4 regions of the Paenibacillus sp. FSL W8-0186 genome follow, and region 1 is predicted to be linked to each of the others. Evidence: riboswitches for the same ligand, from Rfam matches in the RefSeq annotation. Region 1 holds a riboswitch; each other region holds the start of a gene.

Region 1 (5,495 bases):
GATTTGGGACTGGGCCGGCCGGCCTGCCGTCTGGCCGCGCTTCTGGAGGAGCGCGATTTGTTCAGAGGAGCGGCTGGTGCGGGTGAAGACAACGATATCCGCAGCCGGCTGGCTCTGCTGATGGGGAAGGAAAGATTGTCCCGGAGCACGGGAGTCCCGTTGCTTCAGGCGGACGAACGCGATCTTCAGCGAGTGGCAGCCGTTAGCGTCCAATATGAGCGGAGGCTTGGGATCAAGGAATTAGCGCAAGCGGGAGAAGAGCAATGGTTTGAGGCTTGCGGCCTGCTGGTGTCGTTTGCATATCCAGACCGGATCGCCAAACGCAGAGTTGATGGCAGATATTTGCTGCGCAGCGGCCGCGGCGCTGTTTTCGCCAGGAAGCAGCATCTTGGAGAATCTCCCTATCTAGCTATTGCAGAAGTTGACGATGAAGGGACAGAGGGGCGGATTTTATTGGCTGCTCCCCTGGAACGGGATGATTTGAAGCAGTATTACGGTGAGCATATCCAGGAAGAGAGACAGGCGGAATGGGATGAGGAAGCAGGGACCGTCCGCGTTCGTCTGCGGGAGACGCTAGGGGCGATTGTGCTTCGGGAACAGCCGGTTCAGCCTGTAGCCGAGGATTTTACGAAGGCGCTGCTGCATGCCGTATCAACGCTTGGCGTGGAGATTCTGCCTTGGAACGACAAGGCTCGGCAGCTGCAGGCCCGAATCGGATTTCTCCGCAAGCTGAGCGAGCGCTGGCCGGATTTCTCTGACGAAGCTTTGGCGGAATCTGCGGGAGTATGGCTCGCGCCTTACATCGTCCAATTTCGCAAACGATCGGACTTGCAGTCCCTGTCCCTGGCGGCGATTTTTGATAATGAGCTGGGGTGGGAGCTGAAGCAGGAATTGAATGCACAGGCGCCTACGCATTTGACAGTACCCAGCGGCTCCCGAGTTCAGATCCATTATGATCAAGGAGAGCCATATGCCGCAGTCCGTCTGCAGGAGCTATTCGGCATGATGGACACGCCTCGCATCGGCTATGGAAAGGTCCCGGTCATCATGCACCTGCTGTCACCAGCCAGGCGTCCTGTGCAGGTTACGGCCGATTTGCGGAGTTTTTGGGACTACGCTTATTTCGAGGTGAAGAAGGATTTGAAGGGCCGCTACCCGAAGCATTATTGGCCGGATGACCCGCTTCAGGCCACGGCGACGAATCGAGTGCGCCCGAAATGAACCATTTATTTACGGAATATATAACTGGAAGCTTGGAGCCATGGGCAGCCATCCGCAAGACGAAGCGGATGCTCTCGGGCTCTATTTTTGTACCTTGCATTTTTGCGTCCTGTTTGTTTATGGTATGTGCAGAATTTGTCTCATTTCCAAGACTTCCTCGGCTCGGACCTGTTCGGCATGGAATGAGGATCCCTGGTATTTGCATTGCCGCAAAGCTTGCCAGGCTTAGACCTATGGCGTATATTCGGTGGAGTACGCCACCAGCTTGAAGCAAGCACAACTAACATGATTATGAAGGAGACAAGGCCATGAAGGTAAGAGTGTTAGTCGTTGACGATCATCCCCATGCCCGCGAGGCCATCGGTGAAATATTGTCGGACGATGACAGCTTTGAAATTATCGGGTATGCCGACAATGGAGACGAAGCCCTGCTGCAGACAGAGCTGTGGATGCCCGATCTTATATTGATGGATATCCATATGCCAGGCAAAGACGGTTTGGAAACAACGAGGGAAATTAAGCTGAAATATCCTTACGTTAAAATTGTGCTGATCACCGTCTCCGACGATGCAGCTCATCTGTTTGAAGCGCTGAAGCAGGGAGCGCAGGGCTATTTGCTGAAGAACCTGGAGCCGGGCACCTGGCTGCAATATTTGCGGGCGGTCGCCAGTGACGAAGCCCCGCTGTCCAGTGAGCTGGCTTTCCGGATTCTTCAGGAATTTCCGCTGTCCAAGAAAAATAACAGCGCCGATCACCCGCTTACGAGCCGGGAACGCGAGATTTTGGACTGGGTCGCCAAAGGGCTGACCAACCGGGAAATCGCCAAGGAACTGCAAATATCCGATCAGACGGTCAAAAACCACTTGAAAAACATTTTGCAAAAGCTGCATTTGGAAAATCGCGTGCAATTGACGAGATATGCTTTGGAGCAAGGTTGGATCGAAAGTTAGCTCCAACTTATCAAATTTCATCATATGAAAAATTCACAATAGAAACCCCAAAAAGCTATTTTGCTCCTGTTTGCCAATCCTGCTTCTTTCTACGCACTTAGCAGCTAATCTATCGTAATAAAAGAGCAGGTTAGACGGCTATTGTGAAAAATTCACAGCTGTTCTATACTTTGAAGAAAGAGCAGGAGGTGGAACGATGGCCTTTATGATTGCACAGCGGGCATATATCAAGCTCTATCTGATTTCGATGGTAGAGCAGCGAAGGGGCTACGGTTACCAGATGCTTGAAGAGTTGAAGGAAGAGTTTAAGCCGTTTGGCTATGTTCCTCCGCAGAGCGAAATATACCGGGCCCTTCATGAGCTCGTGCAGGAAGGGGTACTGTATCGCACGAAGCATCTGAAAGGGAATGATCCCAGCGTGGATTTCCAAGAAATCGTACTCTATCATTTTACCGATGACGGACTTGAGAAGGCCGAGCTGTACAAAAAGCAGGTTAAGGTCGATTTAGACCGCTGCATCGGTATGCTGAACAAGGCTGTTGCCGATAATTATTGAGTTTTGTGCATAAATATTGCATGTTTATTCTAGGACTAATCCGATTTGTATTGTATTATTTGACAACATGAAGTAACATAAATTTTATATTCATAACCGAATATTGTGGGAACAGGTGCTTCAATCGCCGTCGATTGAAGCTTAAAAGGGAAGTCCGGTGCAATGCCGGCGCGGTCCCGCCACTGTAACAGAGGAGCTGGAAGCATGGGTGCCACTGATGATCCGTCATTGGGAAGGCAGCTGTCCAGTTATGATTCTGAAGCCAGGAGACCTGCCTGTTCTGTCAGCACTGCTGTACCTACGGGAGATAGGGAGGTGTTAAAGATTTGAGCCATCGCGCAGTATGACGAGGGTCCTCTTTAGCCGTTCCAGCTATAGGGGACCTTTTTGTTATTGGAAGAATATACACTGGGGAGGAATTGTGAATGAGTTATACGGTAAAAAGCGGAAATTTAGGTTATCCGAGAATCGGCGGACAACGGGAATGGAAAAAAGCGATTGAAGCCTATTGGGCTGGCAAACTGGACGAGCAGCAGCTGCACGGGCAATTAACGGAAATACGGCTTCATAATTTACGGAAGCAGCGGGATCAGGGGATCGAGATCATCCCTGTAGGCGATTTTACGTATTACGATCATGTCCTCGATATGGCCGCTATGTTCGGCCTTGTCCCGGAGCGGTTCTCCTATAGCGGCGGCGAGGTATCTCTGGACACGTATTATGCCATCGCCCGGGGAAATAAAGAAGCGCCGGCCAGTGAAATGACGAAATGGTTCAACACGAACTATCATTATATTGTTCCAGAGCTAGGCGGCAGAAAACCGCAGCTAACGGTAAACCGTCCGCTGGTTGCTTACCGCGAAGCCAAGGAAAAACTGGGGATCGATGGAAGACCTGTGCTGATCGGGCTGTACTCCTTCCTCAAGCTATCGAAAGGGTTTAACGAAGCGACGGAGTGGGACCATTGGGTCGAGCAGCTGCTGCCGCTATACGTTCAAGTGCTTCAAGAGCTCGCCGCAGAAGGTGTAGCCTGGGTTCAATTAGACGAGCCGTCTTTGGTGACCTCTGTGTCGGCCGAGGATATAACGCGGGCAAGAGCCATTTACGAAACAATTCAGCGTGAGGCTCCGGAAGTTTCCATTCTGCTGCAAACGTATTTCGAAGCGGTGGACCGTTATGAGGAGGTCGTGTCTTTGCCTGTTGCCGGTATCGGACTTGACTTCATACACGGGCTGGACGGCAACCTGGCTGCGCTGCGTAAATATGGATTCCCGGCAGGCAAGACGCTTGGAGCGGGCATGGTCGATGGACGCAATATTTGGCGCACGGACTTGTACCGCCAGAAGCAGCTGTTACTTGAAATCCTGGAAGTGGCTGCGGATTCCGAGATTATCGTGCAGCCGTCCTGCAGCCTCCTGCATGTGCCCGTGTCGGCTAAGCAGGAGCAGACGCTGGTGCGAGTGCTTCGCGACGCTTTGTCCTTTGCCGAAGAGAAGCTGGATGAAGTCGCCGCATTGAGCGCTGCGGTGAGTACAGGTATTGATAGTGTGAAGGGGTTATTCGAAAGCAATCGCATCGCTCTCGATAATCTGGCCAAGGATCCAGCCCGCAACCGGGCAAACGTAGCGGCCGCGGTAGAGAAAATCGCCTCTGAACCGGCCTCGAGGGGAAGCGCGTTCGCCATTCGCCGCAAAAAACAGAAAGAGAAATGGCATTTGCCGCTGCTTCCGACGACGACCATCGGCAGCTTTCCGCAGACGGCAGAGGTTCGCTCCGCCCGTCAGAAATGGCGCAAAGGGGAATGGAGCCAGGAGCAATACGATTCCTTTATTAAGGAGCATATTCAACAGTGGATTTCCCTCCAGGAGGAAATTGGCATCGATGTGCTCGTACATGGCGAATTCGAACGTACGGATATGGTAGAATTCTTCGGCGAGAAGCTGCCGGGATTCGCCTTTACGAAGGGCGGCTGGGTTCAATCCTACGGGACTCGCTGCGTGAAGCCGCCGGTCATCTACGGGGATGTTGATTTCGACCAGCCGATGACCGTGAAGGAGACGGAATACGCGCAATCCCTGACGAACAAGCCGGTCAAGGGAATGCTGACCGGGCCGATTACGATTCTGAACTGGTCCTTCGTGCGCAGTGATTTATCGCGTGAGCAGGTCGCTTATCAAATCGCGCTGGCGTTGCGTAAAGAGGTAGAGGCGCTGGAACGAGCAGGCATCGAGATGATCCAGGTCGACGAGCCTGCGCTGCGTGAAGGGCTGCCGTTGAAACGCGAAGACTGGGCGGGGTATCTGGACTGGTCCGTCAAGGCGTTCCGCGTCACGACGTCGACTGTGCGCGATACGACCCAAATTCATACCCATATGTGCTATTGCGAATTCCACGACATTATCGATTCCATTCGTGCACTGGATGCGGATGTCATCTCTATTGAAACCTCGCGCAGCCATGGCGAGCTCGTTCATAGCTTCGAAGAGCATACGTACGATCTCGGCATCGGTTTAGGCGTATATGACATTCACAGTCCGCGAGTTCCGTCGGTTGAGGAGATGACCTCCATGATCGACCGCGCGCTGCAGGTACTGGATCCCGAATTGTTCTGGATCAACCCGGACTGTGGCCTGAAGACGCGGGGAGTGGATGAGACCGTGAAATCATTGAAGAATATGGTGCTGGCCGCTAATCAATACCGCGCCAAGGAATCGCTGGTCGGCACAAAGTAATCCGCTGACTTTTATGTAATAAGGTAAATCATAAGA
Region 2 (5,495 bases), 870 kb from region 1:
ACAAAGGAAGTGATGGGCATGCCAGAAACAAGAACGGGAACATCCGTGCAACTGGCGGTTAGTGTGCTAGATCTGGTTCCCCGGTTGCCCGGGAATTCGGATGAAGAGGCGTTAAGACAAGCTGTGTCTTTGGCGCAGCATGCCGAAAAATGGGGCTACACCCGGTATTGGACGGCTGAGCATCACGATATGCCCGGGCTGGCCTGTACTTCGCCAGAGGTGCTGCTGGCCCATGTCGGAGCAAAGACAGAACGGATTCGCCTCGGTTCGGGGGCCGTTCTGCTGCCCCACTACAGCCCGCTGAAAGTAGCGGAGTGGTTCCGGCTGCTGGCTGCATTATATCCGGGCAGGATAGATTTGGGACTGGGACGTGCTCCGGGCGGAGAAGCCCACACTGTCATGGCTCTTAGCGGCAATTTTTTAGCACGGGTTGCTGAGCTGCCGAAGACGATTGCTTCATTGCTGGAGCTGCTCCAGGACGTTTACGAGTATGAGGGGCATGCCGTAACCGCACGGCCCCAGCCGCAAATCGGACCAGCGGTCTGGATGCTCGGAACGAACAAGAAAAGCGCGGAATACGCGGCCAAATTTGGAACGGGTTATGTTTTTGGGCAGTTTATGAGCGAGCGTGACGGCGTAGACATACTGGCTGCCTATCGGGCGGATTTTACGCCCTCTGCGCTGCAAAGTGCGCCAAAGACGCTGCTGGCCGTTAGCGTAATTTGCGCAGGGACGGAGAGTGAAGCTGCCCATTGGGTCCAGGTGCTCGCTGAGACGGCGAGACAAACGGGGCGGGGTTCGTTCCGAAGCATAAGCGGTACGCCGCATAGCGTGCATAAGCAGCTTAAAGATATGCAGCTCGAATACGCCAATGAAGAATTTCTGATCGTTTGCCCTATTCCTGACTATGCGGCAAGGCTGGAATGCTACAGACTGCTGGCCGAGGCACTACGGGGGTTGGCGGTGTTTGACGGTGCGGAATAATGACCCGTATATCGCTGTAAAGGAAACTTGATCCCGTGCAGACGTGCAGAGGTGAGTTCAAGGTTAGGAGCGAGATTTATATGTATAAAGAAAACAGCTGCGGTTACATTTACACTTACGCCTGCCATGAGAATGAGCGGCGGCTATGCGAAATGGAGCTTACGGCTTTATTTGGACATTCGCCGAATACGGAAGGGTACATCGCAACGGACAAACGGATGGATCCGAGCCGCAGTCCATTTATTTCATACCGGATAGATATCCTGCTAACTGGCGGCGATCCGGGCAGCGTGACTTTGCAAGCGGCTGAGCTTGATCTTCAGGGTGCAACTTTTAAAGTCGTATGCATAAAGCGGGGCGGCATGCTTGCATTTAGCTATGAGGAGCAGCGCGAGCTCGAGCGGCAGATCGGCAGTCGTATTCGAGGTAAAGCGGATATGCGCACTCCCGAGGTGACGTTCGGCCTAATGCTCATTGACGGGAACTGGCTGCTTGGAATATGCCATGCGGCAGAGTCCGTTTGGCTGCGCCATAAAAGCAAACCGCGCAATTATTCCACAGGACTGAGCACGGCTGTCGCCAGGGCTTTGGTGAACATCGCGGTGCCCGAGCCGTACGCCGTCAAGGCCATCGACCCTTGCTGCGGAATGGGGAATGTGCTGATCGAGGCGTTATCAATGGGGATCGATATCGTAGGCCGGGATATTAACCCGTTGGCAGTCCGGGGAGCGAGAATCAATTTGTGCCATTTCGGATACGGCGATGATCGGGTCAGCCTGGGCGATCTGAATGAAATAGGCGAGCTATATGATGCGGCTATCGTGGACATGCCGTACAATTTATGCTCCGTGCTGTCACCCGTGGAGCGCGGCGAAATGCTGCGCAGCATAAGACGGTTTAGCCAGAGGACTGTCATCGTTTCCACGGAGCAGCTGGAGAAGGAGATAGTTGACGCCGGTTTTCGAATTCACGATTACGGAACGGTCAGCAAAAGTTCTTTTGTCAGACATATTTGGGTTTGCGGAGCTAATCGGTAAGGGATGAATGATTGTCATCTGTGCGGTTTTCCCCTATAATCCAATACAGACGAAGATGTATGAATGCCTATTGCCAAATGGAAAAACCGTAGGTCCCAAGGCGGCGCTTGTCCGCAAGCTTCCGCCACGGGTTAATAGGGAAGCCGGTGCAATTCCGGCACGGTCCCGCCACTGTAAACAGGGATGAAGCTCATTGTATGCCACTGTCATTCGTTAAACCCGCACTCTGCCTTACTTTGAAGGTACTTGCAGGAAAGGGACATGCGAAGATGGGAAGGCGAGCCGAATCGGCAACCTGGAGTCAGGAGACCTGCCTATGGGAATCAAGAGACGGTCCTTCGAGGAAAGGATACGTTCTGCTAAAAGAGTTATGCTGCGGACAAGCTGGGTGGCTTGTACCGTACATGGACTTGCTTGTAGACGTAGCCCGATCCTGAACGGATGGGGTTTTTTCCTGTCTTTTTGCTGTATTTCCATTGAGAACGGGCTTTTCATGTACAAATTATACGCCTTGTAAGGAGAGAGAGATTTCATGAACAAATTTAGAAAGTTCTGGGGCATTTGGCTTTTAGCGATCATGCTCGTCGTGATGGCTGGCTGCGGCAAGGATGCGGCAGGCACGAACACAGGAAATGCTCCAGCTCAGCAGGAACAGAACACTCAAACCGGACAGGGGGAGCAGGGGGATTCTGCGTCTGATGCGCAGCGCACAGTCTATCCGTTGACTGTGAAGGATGTTACTGGCGCGGAATTCACTTTCGAAGCCGCGCCGCAAAGAATCGTTTCGCTGGCTCCATCGGAGACGGAAGGATTATTCGCGCTTGGGCTGGATGAGCAAATCGTAGGTGTATCCGATGTCGACGATTATCCCGAAGCGGTGAAGGACAAGCCGCGTATGGGCGGGTTCCAGGTCAACGTTGAGGCGGTCATCGCTGCCAAGCCTGAACTGGTACTGGCCGGCAATCTGATCGATCCGGCTGCCGTAAAAAGCCTTACCGATCTCGGAATCAAGGTTTATCAATCGAATCCGACCAATCTGGACGAAACGCTGGCGAATATTAGAGCCGTAGGGGAAATTACCGACCGGCAAAAAGAAGCCGAGGAAGTTGTCGCCCAAATGGAGAAAGAACGCGATATGGTCTTGGATGCCGTTAAGTCCTTGACTCCGGATCAGAAAAAGAAAGTCTACATCGAGTTTTCGCCTGGCTGGACCGTTGGGAAAGGCGTGTTTATGGACGAGTTGATTACGCTGGCCGGGGGAGAGAACGTAGCTTCCGATCTGGAAGGCTGGAACGAAATCAATGAAGAGAACATCATTAAGGCCAACCCGGACGCTATTCTGTTTGCCAAAAATGTCGTCGACGAGAACAACAAGACGATTGGAGATATGATTAAAGCACGTGGTGGCTGGGATCAAATTACGGCCGTAAAAGAAGACCGTGTCATCGGCCTGGATGATAACCTGCTCAGCCGTCCTGGACCGCGCGTGACCCAGGGATTGATTGAAATGGCACGGGCCATTTATCCGGAATTGATCCAGCAATGATGAATAAATTGGCGGGATACGGAACGGCGGGTTTGGCACTTCTGGCTGTTACGCTGCTGGTCTGCATCGGCGTTGGTTCCGTTTTTCTGCCGACCGGCCAGATTCTCGGCATTTTGCTTCACCGCCTGCCATGGATCGGCAGTATGATTACGCCGGACTGGGACGTCTCGGCAGAGCAGATCGTTATGCAGGTACGGCTGCCGCGCGTACTGCTCGGCATGCTGGTCGGCGCTTCTTTGGCGGTGGCGGGGGCCGCATTTCAGGGCGTGCTGCGCAATCCGCTGGCAGACCCGTTTACCTTAGGCGTTTCCTCGGGCGCGGCGGTCGGTGCGGCTACGCTGATTTTCTTTGGTTGGCAGTTCTCCTTAATCGGCGTGTTTACGCTTCCGGTTATCGCGTTTATAACAGGGGCAAGCACACTGCTTGTTGTCATGTGGCTGGCCAGGGAAAACGGGAAAATTCCGATCGAAAGCCTTATTTTGTCGGGCGTGGTCATGCAGTCTTTTCTCGGTGCGATCGTTTCTTTTTTGACGGCCATGTCGAAAAAGACGGTGAACGAAATACTATACTGGACGATGGGAAGTCTCAGTTTGCGCGGATGGTCGTATACGATCATCCTTTTCCCTTATCTGGTCATTGGGCTGCTGTTCCTATGGAGCCAGGCCCGCAGCTTAAATCTGCTTGCGCTTGGTGAGCGGCAGGCATCCCATTCCGGGCTGAATGTTGATCGCACGAAGGTCTTGGTTTTACTCGTGGCAACGTTAATGAGTGCGGCGGCTGTATCCGTGTCTGGGGTTATCGGTTTTGTCGGCTTGGTTATTCCCCATATGATACGGCTGATCACGGGACCAGATTATCGGCTGATTATTCCGCTCTCCGCGCTTGGCGGAGGGATATTCATGATGTGGAGCGATTTGGCCGCCCGGACGGTATTGGCCCCAACGGAGATCCCTTTGGGCGTGGTCACGGCCTTCGTCGGCGCTCCGTTCTTTGCTTATCTGCTGTACCGCAATAAGAAGCGGAGAATGGAGGAGCTGCAATGATCGAAGTACAAGGGGTAGAGAAATCCTACGGACGCCAAACAGTGCTCAAGGGGATTGACTGGCAGGTGCAGCGGGGCGACTTCTGGGGAATTATCGGGCCGAATGGCAGCGGAAAGACGACGCTTCTGAACGTGCTGTCAGGCGTAGAGAGTCCTGAGGCGGGGGAGGTAACGCTGGACGGCAGGCCGCTGGCAGCCTACGGACGCAAGGCGCTGTCAAGGAGACTCGCCGTGCTTCAGCAGGACGGCTTGCCGCCGATGGCTTTTCCGGTGCGCCAGGTTCTGGAAATGGGGAGATTCCCTTTTCAAAATTGGCGCGGGAAGGAAGAAGGCAACGGTGCCGAGGCTTTGCTCAATGAAATTGTAAGCCGTCTGGATTTGCAAGGGCTGGAGAACAAGCCGCTGCATGTGCTCAGCGGCGGGCAAAGACAGCGGGTGGCCCTCGGCAAAGTGATGGCGCAGCAGCCGGAGCTTGTGCTGCTGGATGAACCGACGACCTACCTTGACATCCGCTACCAGATGCAGTTCATGGAACTGGTCTCGAGCTGGCAGAGGGCCGAACATTTAACGGTCGTTGCCGTGATGCATGATTTGAATTTGGCAGCCTTGTATTGCGACAAGCTGCTTGCTTTGCGGGATGGCAAAATCGTTGCCATGGGAACGCCAAACGAAATTATTACCCCGGAAATAGTGAAGTCTCTGTTTGAAGTGGATGCTTATTCGGTCATGCATCCGGATCGCGGCGTGCCCCAATTGCTGCTGCGTAGTGAACAGGGGACATGAGTGGGAGAAGCGAGGCGTGAGAAGTTAGGCATGAGTTATGAGTTATGAGTTATGAGTTATGAGTTATGAGTTATGAGGTGTGAGGTATGAGGTATGAGGTATG
Region 3 (5,495 bases), 2.8 Mb from region 1:
GGCAGTATTTGCCCTTGCATGCGCACAAGAATCGTAGCCATTTCCTGTCTGGTTATTTGTTGATTCGGCCCAAAATGATGATCGTTCAAGCCGGAAATCAAACCTTTCTCCTTAGCCGCAGCTACATATCCGGCGTACCAGGAGCCTTGGCTGACATCCTTGAAGCCCGCTGTATTTGCAGATGGCTGTTCGCCTGCCAGCTTGACGACCAGCACCGCGAATTCCGCACGGGTCAAACCGCGTTTTGGTTCAAACTGCGGCGCCGCCGTTCCCGTTCCTGCCATCAATCCCAGCCCGGTCGCTTTCTCAACCGCTTCCTTGGCCCATGCAGATATGGAAGCTTGATCCCCATATACAACTGGAGCCGGTTTGGAGACGGCAGGCTGTATATCGGACATATCAAACAACGGGCTTTGCTTCTTCAGCATCCGCTCATACGCACTAAGCGCCATTAGCCCCTGGTGGGTTGCCATATAATCGCTGGCTTCTCCTGCCGTATGGGCGAAGCCGCCATCCTTGTTCACAAATGCTTGCAGCGCTGTGAGCAGGTCGCCGCCGCTCTTCACGAACCGCTGATCGTCCAGTGGAATATTAAGGCTGGACAGGGCAATAATCACTTGCGAAATGCTCTCGCTCGTCTCGACGCCCCACGCTTTAAAGCCTCCGCTGGCAAGCTGCTGCTGTGACAGCCAGGCCAGCGCGTTATCCGCAGCCGCTTTGACCTCTTTGCGGTTCTGGTAGTTCGCCAGAGCTTGCAGCGCCATGGCTGTCATATCGATATCGCTTTGGCCGTTGGACGATTTACTGATCGGGAATCCGCCATCGGTGTTCTGCTGCTGCAGCAGCGAAGCGACCAGCTTGTCCCGTGTCCACAGCGCATCGTTTGGAATATCCGCCTTGGCTGCATCTAGGGACAGCAAAGCGAATACGAGTCCGTTGGTACCCTGATTCATCATGCGCTCATTGTTGTAGATTTTCTCCAGCAAATCTGTCCCCGCTACGCTGCGCGGGTCCTTGCCGATTGCGGCAACAGCCAGCACCATGCGCTCGTAGTCCGTCACTAATCGAAAATCGCCGTTGCTCCCGCGAACATGGCTCTCGAGCACCGAGTAATACTCCGCAGGCACTTGCTTGCCGGAGCGAGCCAAGGCTAAAGCGTCCCAATCGTTAAAGTTATCATGCTTAGCGAAGCTGCGATTGTTCAAAATCCAGGCCGAAGCCTTAGCAATTGCTGACTTGATACGCTCCAGAGAAGCCGTTTGCTGCTCCGGCGTTGCCGCAGCGGCTTGTCCTAAGGCTCCTTCAGCAGCGCCAATGCCGGCAGGGCCGCCAGCTCCAGGCGCTCCGCCGCCCGGTGCTCCTTGTCCGGCGTCTTCGTCTTCAAGATCTTTGCCGAGATTTGTAGTATAACGCCAGCGGAGAACATCGCCGTTCTGCAGCGTATATAGTCCTGCGCTGTAATTTGGAAATACCCCGTTTACCTGATACATCCAGCCGCTCACAGGCCCTTTGTCAAACTCGCCTAAACCGTTTATTGCTTGAACATAAAGGGTAGCATCTGAACCGATGTAATTCATAGAAATACCGCGCCCTTGCAGCGCTCTCTTTAGGACTGTAAATGCGGTATCTCCATCCTGGAGCGTAACCGTGACAGGCGCAATAATGTCACCTTCGCCAATCGTGTGTTTCTCCACAGACAATTTAATTGTACGCACTGCCGGCGGAGTTACTACGCCGCCTCCTGTGCCCGGATTACCGCCATTGCCAGGCGTACCCTCCCCATTGCCGGGAGCTCCGCCGTTGCCAGGAGGGGTACCGCCGTTGCCCGGGCTGCCTCCTTGTCCAGGAGTATCCTTAGTCTTCAGGTCATAGGCGATAAACTCCGTGAAATGCGTTGTCTTGATGACTAAATCCCCGCGGTCATCTGCGTAGGCATATACCGCATCCGCCCTTGCCGAGGAGTCGTTGTATTTCGGAATTGGATGGAAGCTTCCATCGCTGCCGATCCAGCCGGCCTGCCTGCTGCCCTGCCCAATCAGCTTCAACGTGACATGACGGCTGAAATCAATCCGATCACTGCCGCCGATCTTCACGCGAATCGCAATCTGAGTAAGTTCCTCGTTCGTTAAAGACAATACGGCGTTTACCTTATTGATCAACGAATTATCCGTGGAGCTCAGCTTGCTCGGCAGTTGAATCTGGCGGTTCCAGCCTGATGAAATGACCTCAGTATTTGGTGCAATATCGAAATACGTACTGTCCGTAACTGAAGTGACCTGCGGCAATTGCGCTTTGGTAAACTCTAGGATGACTTTCTCTTCTGTCAACGGATCTCCATATGACCCGTTCTCAAAATGAGTCTCGCTGTCCGGAACATAAATAATCCGTTCGTGAATCGGCCCGGGGGAAGCCGGAACAACTACGTTCACTGCCTCGCTGTCGCTTTGCCCGGTCAAGGCCCCTGCCAATGCCTGCACGGATATTGTGCCTTCGGCAGCTTGGCCTGTAAGGACAATGTTGGCCAGCTGGTTATTGAGCAGGGTTACGCCCGCAACCTGCAGCCCTGTCGCACCAGTGTCAATTAGCCAGTGATTGGCCTGCTCTGCAGCCGACGTAAACGTATCTCCTACCAGCTTGATTTCAATCGCCGGGTTCAAGGCTCCATGACTGATTTCAGATGCTGCTGGCGCTATGCTCGCCCAGCGGCTGTAATAGAAATGTACCTGATCGCCGGGCTGAATGACATAATCGCCCGCTCCGACAAAAGGAGCAACACCATTGACATTGTACATCCAGCCGTCCCAGCCGCCTAAAGTTCCGGCGGCCTGTCCGCCAATCGCCGTGACGTAAGCATTGCTGCCGCTGCCCGTAATGCTGTAGCTGATCGGCGGCACAGCAGTATCCAGACCCTGCTTCATCACATCAAGCGCTGTAACTTCTCCGCCGTTCGAGGCCACCGTAACAGTCTGAGGCGCATACAGCTCCCCGTCCATTCCGGTCACTTGCAGCTGTGCCGATACACCCGTCTGAACCGGCGTCGCTTCAGCAATACGATACCAGGTCGACTGCCCATACTGGATGTCGAGCAGTGCAATAAGCGCCTGCTCCGTAGACATACTGTTCATTCTCGCGTCGGCCGCTTTCCATTTGAAGGAACCATCAGCCAGCTGGAACAGCGCATAAGCATCCAATACCGAATGGCCGTTCTTGATCCACTCGGAGGATAACGCATCGTCGCCTACAGCCACCAGTCCGGACACTGTAGTCGACAGACTATTCGAGTTGTCTCCGGATCCCCATGTCCCGGGTGAGTTAAACCCGCCATGATCGAGCTGCCGCTGCTTCAACAGCTCCTTTGCGCGCTGAATAGCGCTGTCCACCGCGCTCTGCCCCTGGTATTTGCCAAGCGCCAGCAGCGCCATACCCGTCATGTCCGTATCGCCGGACGACCCAGTCGGTGTTAAACCGAATCCGCCATCCGCATATTGGCAAGACAGCAAATAGTCTAAAGCTTTCTTCGCCGCCGCCGCATCCCATGTGCCTACGTCCGCGCCGAGTTTGACCCCGGCATCCATAGCAAGCATGGCCCAAATATGCTTGTTAACGCCGCCGATCGCCCCTGTAGCAGGATTCTGCTGTGCTGCGAGCTCAGCCCATAAATTTCGATCGGTCTCCCAAGCATGCGCCGGATCTTTCCCCATAGCCAGCAGCCCGAATATGTATCTGATATGCTCGGTTCCCCCGTTATTGGCCGCTAAATTAGGCGCCGTCGTCTCCCAGGAAGGCAATCTCCAGCTCCCATCCTGCAGATCTTCTCCTGCGCCCCATAAAGCTACCAGCTCCCACCAGGACTCGATTCGTTTCGTCGAGCCGGCATCACTATACTGCTTGGCATAGTAATCCACAGTGCTCGCAATCATACTGTTCAGCTGCGTGTTGCTGGTTCCTCCTGCCGCCTTGGCGAGCTGAGGATTCACTAGAGACAACAGCAGCATGAAGCTCATCCATAGAGGCAAGCTTCTCTTCATCCAATTCTTCCAACTGTTCAACGTCCGCTCTCCTTTACTATTCTTTTTTGTGGACAACAAAAAAACACCTTTCCCATAGAGAAAGATGTTTCCGAAGATTTGTCCGTGTAACACTATACACACTCGGCTGCTCCAATGCTAATTACGACAGCAGCACGAATAAACATCTCCATCTCATCCTCGTGAGAAATTACAGAGCCCTTACACGGCAGGTCTCCTGGCTTCGCATCATCGCTTCAACTATCCCCTTCCCGTTGATATGTTCAACAGTGGTTTTATGATAGTCAGCTCTGCGTTACAGTGGCGGGACCGCGTCGAATTTTCATCGAACTTCCCTATTAAGCTGCGTCATAATACATTATGGGCAGCACCGTATAAGTAGAATATAAAATTGATTGATTCCGGGTTATTGTATCAGATTTCACGGGTTTAGACAAAGGTTTTTCTGCATTATTATCACGAAAACGGTAATTGGGCCAATTATCGCTAAATTTGTTCTGACCCAGCCGCTTTCTTCATATAACCCGTTAGCCTTCCCCGGCTTAATCAAACCGCTGCGTCTTGTACCACTTGCTTTCCCGATGCATGATTTTGTCCATAATCATGTTATAAGAGGCACGGAGTGAAATGACAAGGAATAGCTGTGCGTAAGTAAAATACGTAATACAGGACAGAACGAAGTTCCGGACGTTGCTCTGCCCGATATCGGAAGCCAGGGCAAGGTTGATCTGCAGCACGTACAAATAATACATCAGCGCCCAGGCGAAGATCAGATAAATGTACACATCGCCTTCAAATTGAAAGGGAGACATGACCTCCGGTTTAAATAAAGCGATGAGCCAGTAAGCGATGTTGACGACAATGATTAGATCGGAAATCACGATCGTGACCAGAAACCAGAAATAGCTGGCCATATAATAAAGGACATGCAGCTTGATGCGCCAGCTCGAAGGCTTGAACAAGTGGTGAAAATTGTCCAGTACGACCTGGTAGTTCCCTTTGGCCCATCGCTCGCGCTGCTTCATATATACGGATAGCTGCTCCGGCTCCTGCTGGTAAGCCTCGGCCTGCGGGGCCAGCGCAATAAGCTGGCCCCTGGAGAGAATTTCAAACGAAATGGCCGTATCCTCGGTCAGCGCCTGCTCGTCCCAACCGCCGATTTCTTTGATCAGCGACGTTTTGATAATAAAGTTCGTGCCCGGTATTGTCCCCAGCTTGAACAGCTCCCACATGCCGGTATGGAGCACCCGCTGCATCGTCACCAGCTCCAAATTGATGCACCTGGATAAGAAGTTCTGCCCCCGGTTCCGGGCCTTGTTGCGTCCAAACACCGCCCCGTACAATTCCGGCTCCTCCATCGCCTTCTGCACGAGAAAGAGCAGCGAATTTTTCTCCGGCGCAGCGTCCGCGTCAAAAATGCAAATCCACTCCCCGGTGGCATGCTCCAATGCATCGTTCAAGGCGCCT
Region 4 (5,495 bases), 1.7 Mb from region 1:
ATAATCAGGATATCCGGATCCAGCGAGATTGCCCCGGCAAGCGCCAGCTGATGCTTCTGCCCCCCGCTAAGCTGCCAGATGAATTCCTTCGGGTCTACCGTCAGATCCACCAAGCGCAATGCCCGCAGCCCGCGTTCCAGGTAATCCTCGAACCCGTAATTCAGCGGAGCAAAGCTGGCGTCGTCCAGCACGGTCGGACGGATAAGCTGATTCTCGAAGTCTTGGTAGACGTAACCGACATGGCGCGACAAACGGGCAACATCATGCTCCAGCGTCTGCAGCCCGTTCACACGGACGCTCCCCTCGAAATCCCCGACATAATAGTGGGGTATTAGTCCATTCAGTGTTTTGCACAGCGTTGATTTCCCGCTCCCATTTCCACCGATAACGGCGACGAAATCACCGCGCTTAATCTGCAAGGACACTCCGTTTAGCACCGGAGCCTCCGCGCCCGGGTATGTAAAAGTCACGTTGTCGATCGATACGATCCAATCGGGCTCCGCTCTCTCCGCCTCCCGCAATAGAGTCCTGTCTTGATACATGCTTCAACCTCCACTCTGATTAGATCCCGGTGCCTGCCGTACCCGAACGTTTTCCTCTGCGAACCAGCAGCCAGATCGTAAGGCATGCCACCGCGGCGGCAGCGCCGATGCTGACCCAGATGAACCAGCCGCCAATGCTCTCCAGGAAGTCGGCATCCCATTCAACGAGTGCCATATCCGATTCCGCCAGGAACTCCGCAGCAGCCGCCAGAACAGCCAGTATTACGGATACAACGATCAATCTGGGAGCCATAATTTCAGCGAATGAATATTTCATCTTATTATTTCTAGGCTTCATGCCAAGGAGCGGTTCGATTTTCCCATACAAGCGCGGCACAAGATACAGTGTCGGCAGCAGCGCAAACAGAATTCCTGAGAACAGCACATCGTTCAAAAAAGCCACTCCCTCAACAACTACCACGCTCTCCGCCAAGCCCGGCACCGCCTCGAACTCCTCCACACCGATCCATACCTTGCCGATATCGACCGCGCAGCTAATAAATTGGTGGATGATGACTCCCATCATTGCTGCGACGCCAACCTGCCTGCGGTTCTGCGGATCGTTCACCAGCGTCCCGGCGATGAACATCGCCAGGGAGAAGCCGATGAACTTCTCCAGCTCGCCAAGCCCGCCGAATTGCCCCAGCATAATCTCCCCGAAGATGACTTCGCCCAGTGCTGCCCCGACGGCTGCGTAGAACGGATGGAACAAAATGCACAGCGTCAGCGGAATAAAAGCGAAATACTCGACGGACAGTTCGATCGGTCCCAGCCGAACCGACGGAATCAGCTCGGTGATCATATTCGATAGACCGTACAGCGACATGGATAGAATGAATACCATCATTTTCTGGGACTGGGTTAATACATACCTTTGCCTTAATTGAGCCACTTACTTCCCCTCCTGGTTTCAGATAGCTCCACTATAGGAGGGATTTATTAAAGCTGCTTCTATATCTTGTAAATCATATGTAAAAATTATTTCATCACTTTATTTAATGTAAAAAATATATCATTTCAGGCTAGATTCTCATTACCGCCCCCCTGCAGATATGTTAATCTAAAGCTATCAATTCATTCGAAGGAAGAGAGGCCAACCTCATGAACTTGGACTGGAATTTAGAAACCTTATCCCCGGGTCAATATAAAATTGCCGACTATATCCAGAAGAATATGCAAACTGTCCTCTTTCTGACCGAACAGGAAATCGCGGACAACTTGGGACTCAGCATCGCCTCCGTATCGAGGTTTTGGCGTTCTGTCGGATTTAAAAATATCAAAGATTTCAAAAACCAGCTTCGCGAGCATCTGGAGGTTACCCCTGCCGCCAAGATGAAGAACATCATGGATAGAGCCAACGCGGCATCCTTTCCCGGACAATTTCTTGCCTCCAGCATCGAACATCTGGAGAGCACGCTGCAGCATTATTCACAGGAAGCATTTGACGCCGCTGTGGATGCGCTTGTCACGGCGCGCAGAGTATATTTGTACGCTCCGGGTCCCTCGTCCGGCCTCGCCCAGCTGATGCATTACCGCCTCAGCCGCTTCGGCCTGTCCATCCATCGCCTTGATCGCGGAGGCAGCGAGCTGTTCGAGGATCTGCTTCATATAACAGGCGAAGACGTCGTTGTTCTCTTCGGCTTCGTCCGTCTGCTGCCGGAAGCCAAGGTGATCACAGATCATGCCAAGCAATGCGGCTACCGCACGATACTCATTACCGATCGCCTTGTCTCCGACTTCTCGGGCCAATGCGACATGACCCTGTATGCCAGCCGGGGCGAGATTTGGGAATTCCATTCGATGATCGCCCCGACCTTCCTGGTAGAGAACCTGATCGTTGCCGCCGGGATGAGAAACCAGGAGCAGCATCTGCGCAAATTAGAGCAGTTGAACCAGCTGCGCAAAAAATACGATCATGAACTGCCGCGATAAATGTTCACAATTTTTCTGCATCTCCCACTCGCCGCATCAGGGTTGCTTTCACCTGTTTTTTCATGATTTTTCATCCTTCAGCTAGTGAAGATGACTGTTTACAAACACTACATATTGGGGTAATGTAAGTTGCAGACAACCAAATATAGTGGAATCGGGTGATCCAGCCCCCTATTTCTCGGCTGGGGCTTAAAAGGGAAGTGCGGTGCAATTCCGCTGCGGTCCCGCCACTGTGACCGGGTGCATGCAAGAGCTTGCCAAGGCTCCTTGCAGCGCTTCACTGACAGAATGCCACTGCAGATATTAACCATCTGCGGGAAGGCGTCAGTGAAGAAGTCCGGAAGCCAGGAGACCTGCCCGTTTCTGTATTTGACACCAAATACCAGATGAACCTGCGAGGAACAGGTAGGTGTCCGCTTGCAGCTTACATACGCATTCATCCTGCATTTCATAGGATGATCCAGGCATTTCTTCAAACGCGCATTCGGGCATTTCCAACCTTGTATGATCGGAAATGCCTTTTTATATGGTTGTAATGCGTAGTTTTTCGGGAGGGGAACTTTGTTATGGCGATGATGAACCCGGTTTATACAAGCCGCCAAGACATGCTGGATGAAGTGATTACATTAGGAGAAGAGATCGTTGCAAGCAGCAATCTTGAGGTGCTGCGGGAGAACGCCAACTTGAACGGCGAAAGCTTCTCTGGCAAAATGAGCAAATTCGGCAGCGAGTACGCGAAATGGTATGCGAACCATTTTGTCATGCCAAAGCCGCTCGTTCAGGCCATTCAGGACAATATCGTCTATGTGCACGATTTGGATCAATACGCGATCGGAACGACGAACTGCATCTTCATTCCGTTCGACAAGCTGCTGCGCGAAGGGTTCAACACCGGCAACGGCAGCGTAAGGCCGCCGAATTCGATCATGACGGCGATGGCGCTTGTGGCGATCATTTTTCAGTCCCAGCAAAATGCGCAATACGGCGGTGTATCCGCCAATAAGCTGGACCACGACCTGGCGCCTTATGTAACCAAATCCTTCGTCAAATATTTCCGCAAAGGATTGGACTACTTTGAAGAAGGAGACAGCGCAGCGGATTACGGTTTGATCACCATGGCTCGCTCTGATCTGCAGGCGCAGTATCCAAGGGCCTTCAAATATGCGGTTAAAGAGACCGAAAGCGAAACGCTGCAGGCCGCCGAGAGCCTCATCCACAATCTCAATACGATGTCGAGCCGGGCGGGCGGACAAATTCCTTTTACGAGCATCAACTACGGCACATGCACGTCGATAGAAGGGCAGCTCGTAATCAGTTCACTGCTGGCCGCAACGATGCGCGGACTTGGCAGCGGCGAGACACCGATTTTCCCGATTCAGATTTTTAAATGCAAGCAGGGCGTGAACCAGCAGCCGGGCGAACCCAATTACGAACTGTTCCTGAAAGCAGCGGAATGCTCGGCCAAACGGCTGTATCCGAATTTCGCCAACCTGGACGCCCCGCTCAATCTGATGTATTACGATCCGGCGAACCCGGATACCGAATTTGCCACGATGGGCTGCCGCACGCGGGTGCTGAGCGACCGCTTCGGCCGCAACCACCTTTCCGGCAAAGGAAACTTGTCCTTCAACACCCTGAACCTGGTCAAGCTGGGCCTGGAGCACGGCATAGCGTTAGGACTGCGGCAGACCGCAGATGAACAAGGCTTCTACCGGGAACTGGAGCATTATATGGATATCGCGCTGGACGGACTGCTGCACCGCTTCCGGATTCAATCGTCCCAGAAAGCCAAGGCTTCCGACTTCATGATGCGCGAAGGTGTCTGGGAGGGCGGCGAGCAACTGAACCCCGAGGATACGGTGGGAGAGCTGCTCAAGCACGGCAGCCTGTCGATCGGCTTCATCGGGCTCGCAGAATGCATGAAAGCCATGTATGGTAAACATCACGGCGAAGATGCCGATGTATATAAGAAGGCCTATAATTTGATCGCCTTCATGCGCGATTATTGCGACCGTCAGAGCGAAAGACACAACCTGAACATTACCCTGTTCGCCACTCCGGCGGAAGGGCTGTCGGGGAAATTCACCAAGCGGGACCGGGCTGACTACGGGGAAATTCCTGGCGTCGTTGACCGGGAGTATTATACGAACTCTTTTCACATACCGGTATACTACAACATTAGCGCAGCTAAAAAAATCGAGCTGGAAGCACCGTTCCACGGACTGTGCAATGCGGGAGCCATCTCCTACATTGAGCTGAACGGCAGCGCCCGCAGCAATCCGGCTGCATTCCTGCGCATCATTCAGTACGCGCTGTCGCAGCAGGTGAGCTATTTCAGCATCAACCATCCGATCGACCGCTGCTCGGGCTGCGGCTACGAAGGAATCATTGGCGCATCCTGCCCATCCTGCAACGCTAGCGAGCAGGACGTCCATATCCGCCGGCTGCGCCGCGTAACCGGATATTTAACCGGGGATTTCCAGACCCGCTTCAACGCTGCCAAACAGGCCGAGGTTCGTGATCGCCTCAAGCATTCGACATGAATATTTGCGGCTATTACCCGGAATCTATTAATGAAGGCGAAGGACTGCGGGCAGCGCTCTTTATAAGCGGCTGTCGCCATTATTGCAAAGGCTGCTTCAGTCCGGCCACCTGGAATTTCCTTTACGGCGAACCGTTTACTCCCGAACGGGAACAGGAAATCATTCGGGACATCGCCGGCAACCCGCTGCTTAGCGGAGTGTCGATTCTTGGCGGAGACCCTTTTTTCTCGGCAGCTGAGGTCAGCGCATTTCTCGATCGTCTGCGCGAGGCGGCAGGCGCTATATCCGCCTGGATTTACAGCGGTTATACATTTGAGGAATTAACCAGAGACGCAAAGTCCCCGGAATACGGACTTCTAAGCCGCTGCCAAGTGTTAGTAGACGGACGCTACGTTGATGAGCTGCGGGACCCCTCCCTGCTCTATCGCGGCAGCTCCAATCAGAGGCTGATTGACATTCCGGCAAGCCTGTCCCAGCG

Evidence for each region. Region 1 has a riboswitch for cobalamin ahead of metE (5-methyltetrahydropteroyltriglutamate--homocysteine S-methyltransferase). Riboswitches for the same ligand answer to the same signal wherever they lie in the genome.
Region 2: it holds a riboswitch for cobalamin, as region 1 does, so the genes downstream of both, MKX50_RS07310 (cobalamin-binding protein) here and metE (5-methyltetrahydropteroyltriglutamate--homocysteine S-methyltransferase) in region 1, are expected to answer to the same signal.
Region 3: it holds a riboswitch for cobalamin, as region 1 does, so the genes downstream of both, MKX50_RS23845 (DUF4430 domain-containing protein) here and metE (5-methyltetrahydropteroyltriglutamate--homocysteine S-methyltransferase) in region 1, are expected to answer to the same signal.
Region 4: it holds a riboswitch for cobalamin, as region 1 does, so the genes downstream of both, MKX50_RS03460 (anaerobic ribonucleoside triphosphate reductase) here and metE (5-methyltetrahydropteroyltriglutamate--homocysteine S-methyltransferase) in region 1, are expected to answer to the same signal.

Annotation. Positions count from the first base shown of each region.
Region 1 is NZ_CP150207.1:2,558,708-2,564,202, forward strand. It holds gene hrpB (ATP-dependent helicase HrpB) at 1-1,221, shown strand, start outside; gene MKX50_RS11545 (response regulator transcription factor) at 1,530-2,171, shown strand; gene MKX50_RS11550 (helix-turn-helix transcriptional regulator) at 2,368-2,727, shown strand; cobalamin riboswitch at 2,824-3,021, shown strand; gene metE (5-methyltetrahydropteroyltriglutamate--homocysteine S-methyltransferase) at 3,153-5,459, shown strand.
Region 2 is NZ_CP150207.1:1,691,540-1,697,034, forward strand. It holds gene MKX50_RS07300 (MsnO8 family LLM class oxidoreductase) at 19-984, shown strand; gene MKX50_RS07305 (RNA methyltransferase) at 1,065-2,021, shown strand; cobalamin riboswitch at 2,095-2,354, shown strand; gene MKX50_RS07310 (cobalamin-binding protein) at 2,554-3,567, shown strand; gene MKX50_RS07315 (iron ABC transporter permease) at 3,564-4,610, shown strand; gene MKX50_RS07320 (ABC transporter ATP-binding protein) at 4,607-5,392, shown strand.
Region 3 is NZ_CP150207.1:5,326,859-5,332,353, forward strand. It holds gene MKX50_RS23845 (DUF4430 domain-containing protein) at 1-4,049, opposite strand, end outside; cobalamin riboswitch at 4,218-4,418, opposite strand; gene MKX50_RS23850 (glycosyltransferase) at 4,571-5,495, opposite strand, start outside.
Region 4 is NZ_CP150207.1:826,620-832,114, reverse strand. It holds gene MKX50_RS03475 (energy-coupling factor transporter ATPase) at 1-542, opposite strand, end outside; gene MKX50_RS03470 (cell division protein FtsQ) at 562-1,434, opposite strand; gene MKX50_RS03465 (MurR/RpiR family transcriptional regulator) at 1,644-2,474, shown strand; cobalamin riboswitch at 2,614-2,850, shown strand; gene MKX50_RS03460 (anaerobic ribonucleoside triphosphate reductase) at 3,041-5,017, shown strand; gene nrdG (anaerobic ribonucleoside-triphosphate reductase activating protein) at 5,014-5,495, shown strand, end outside.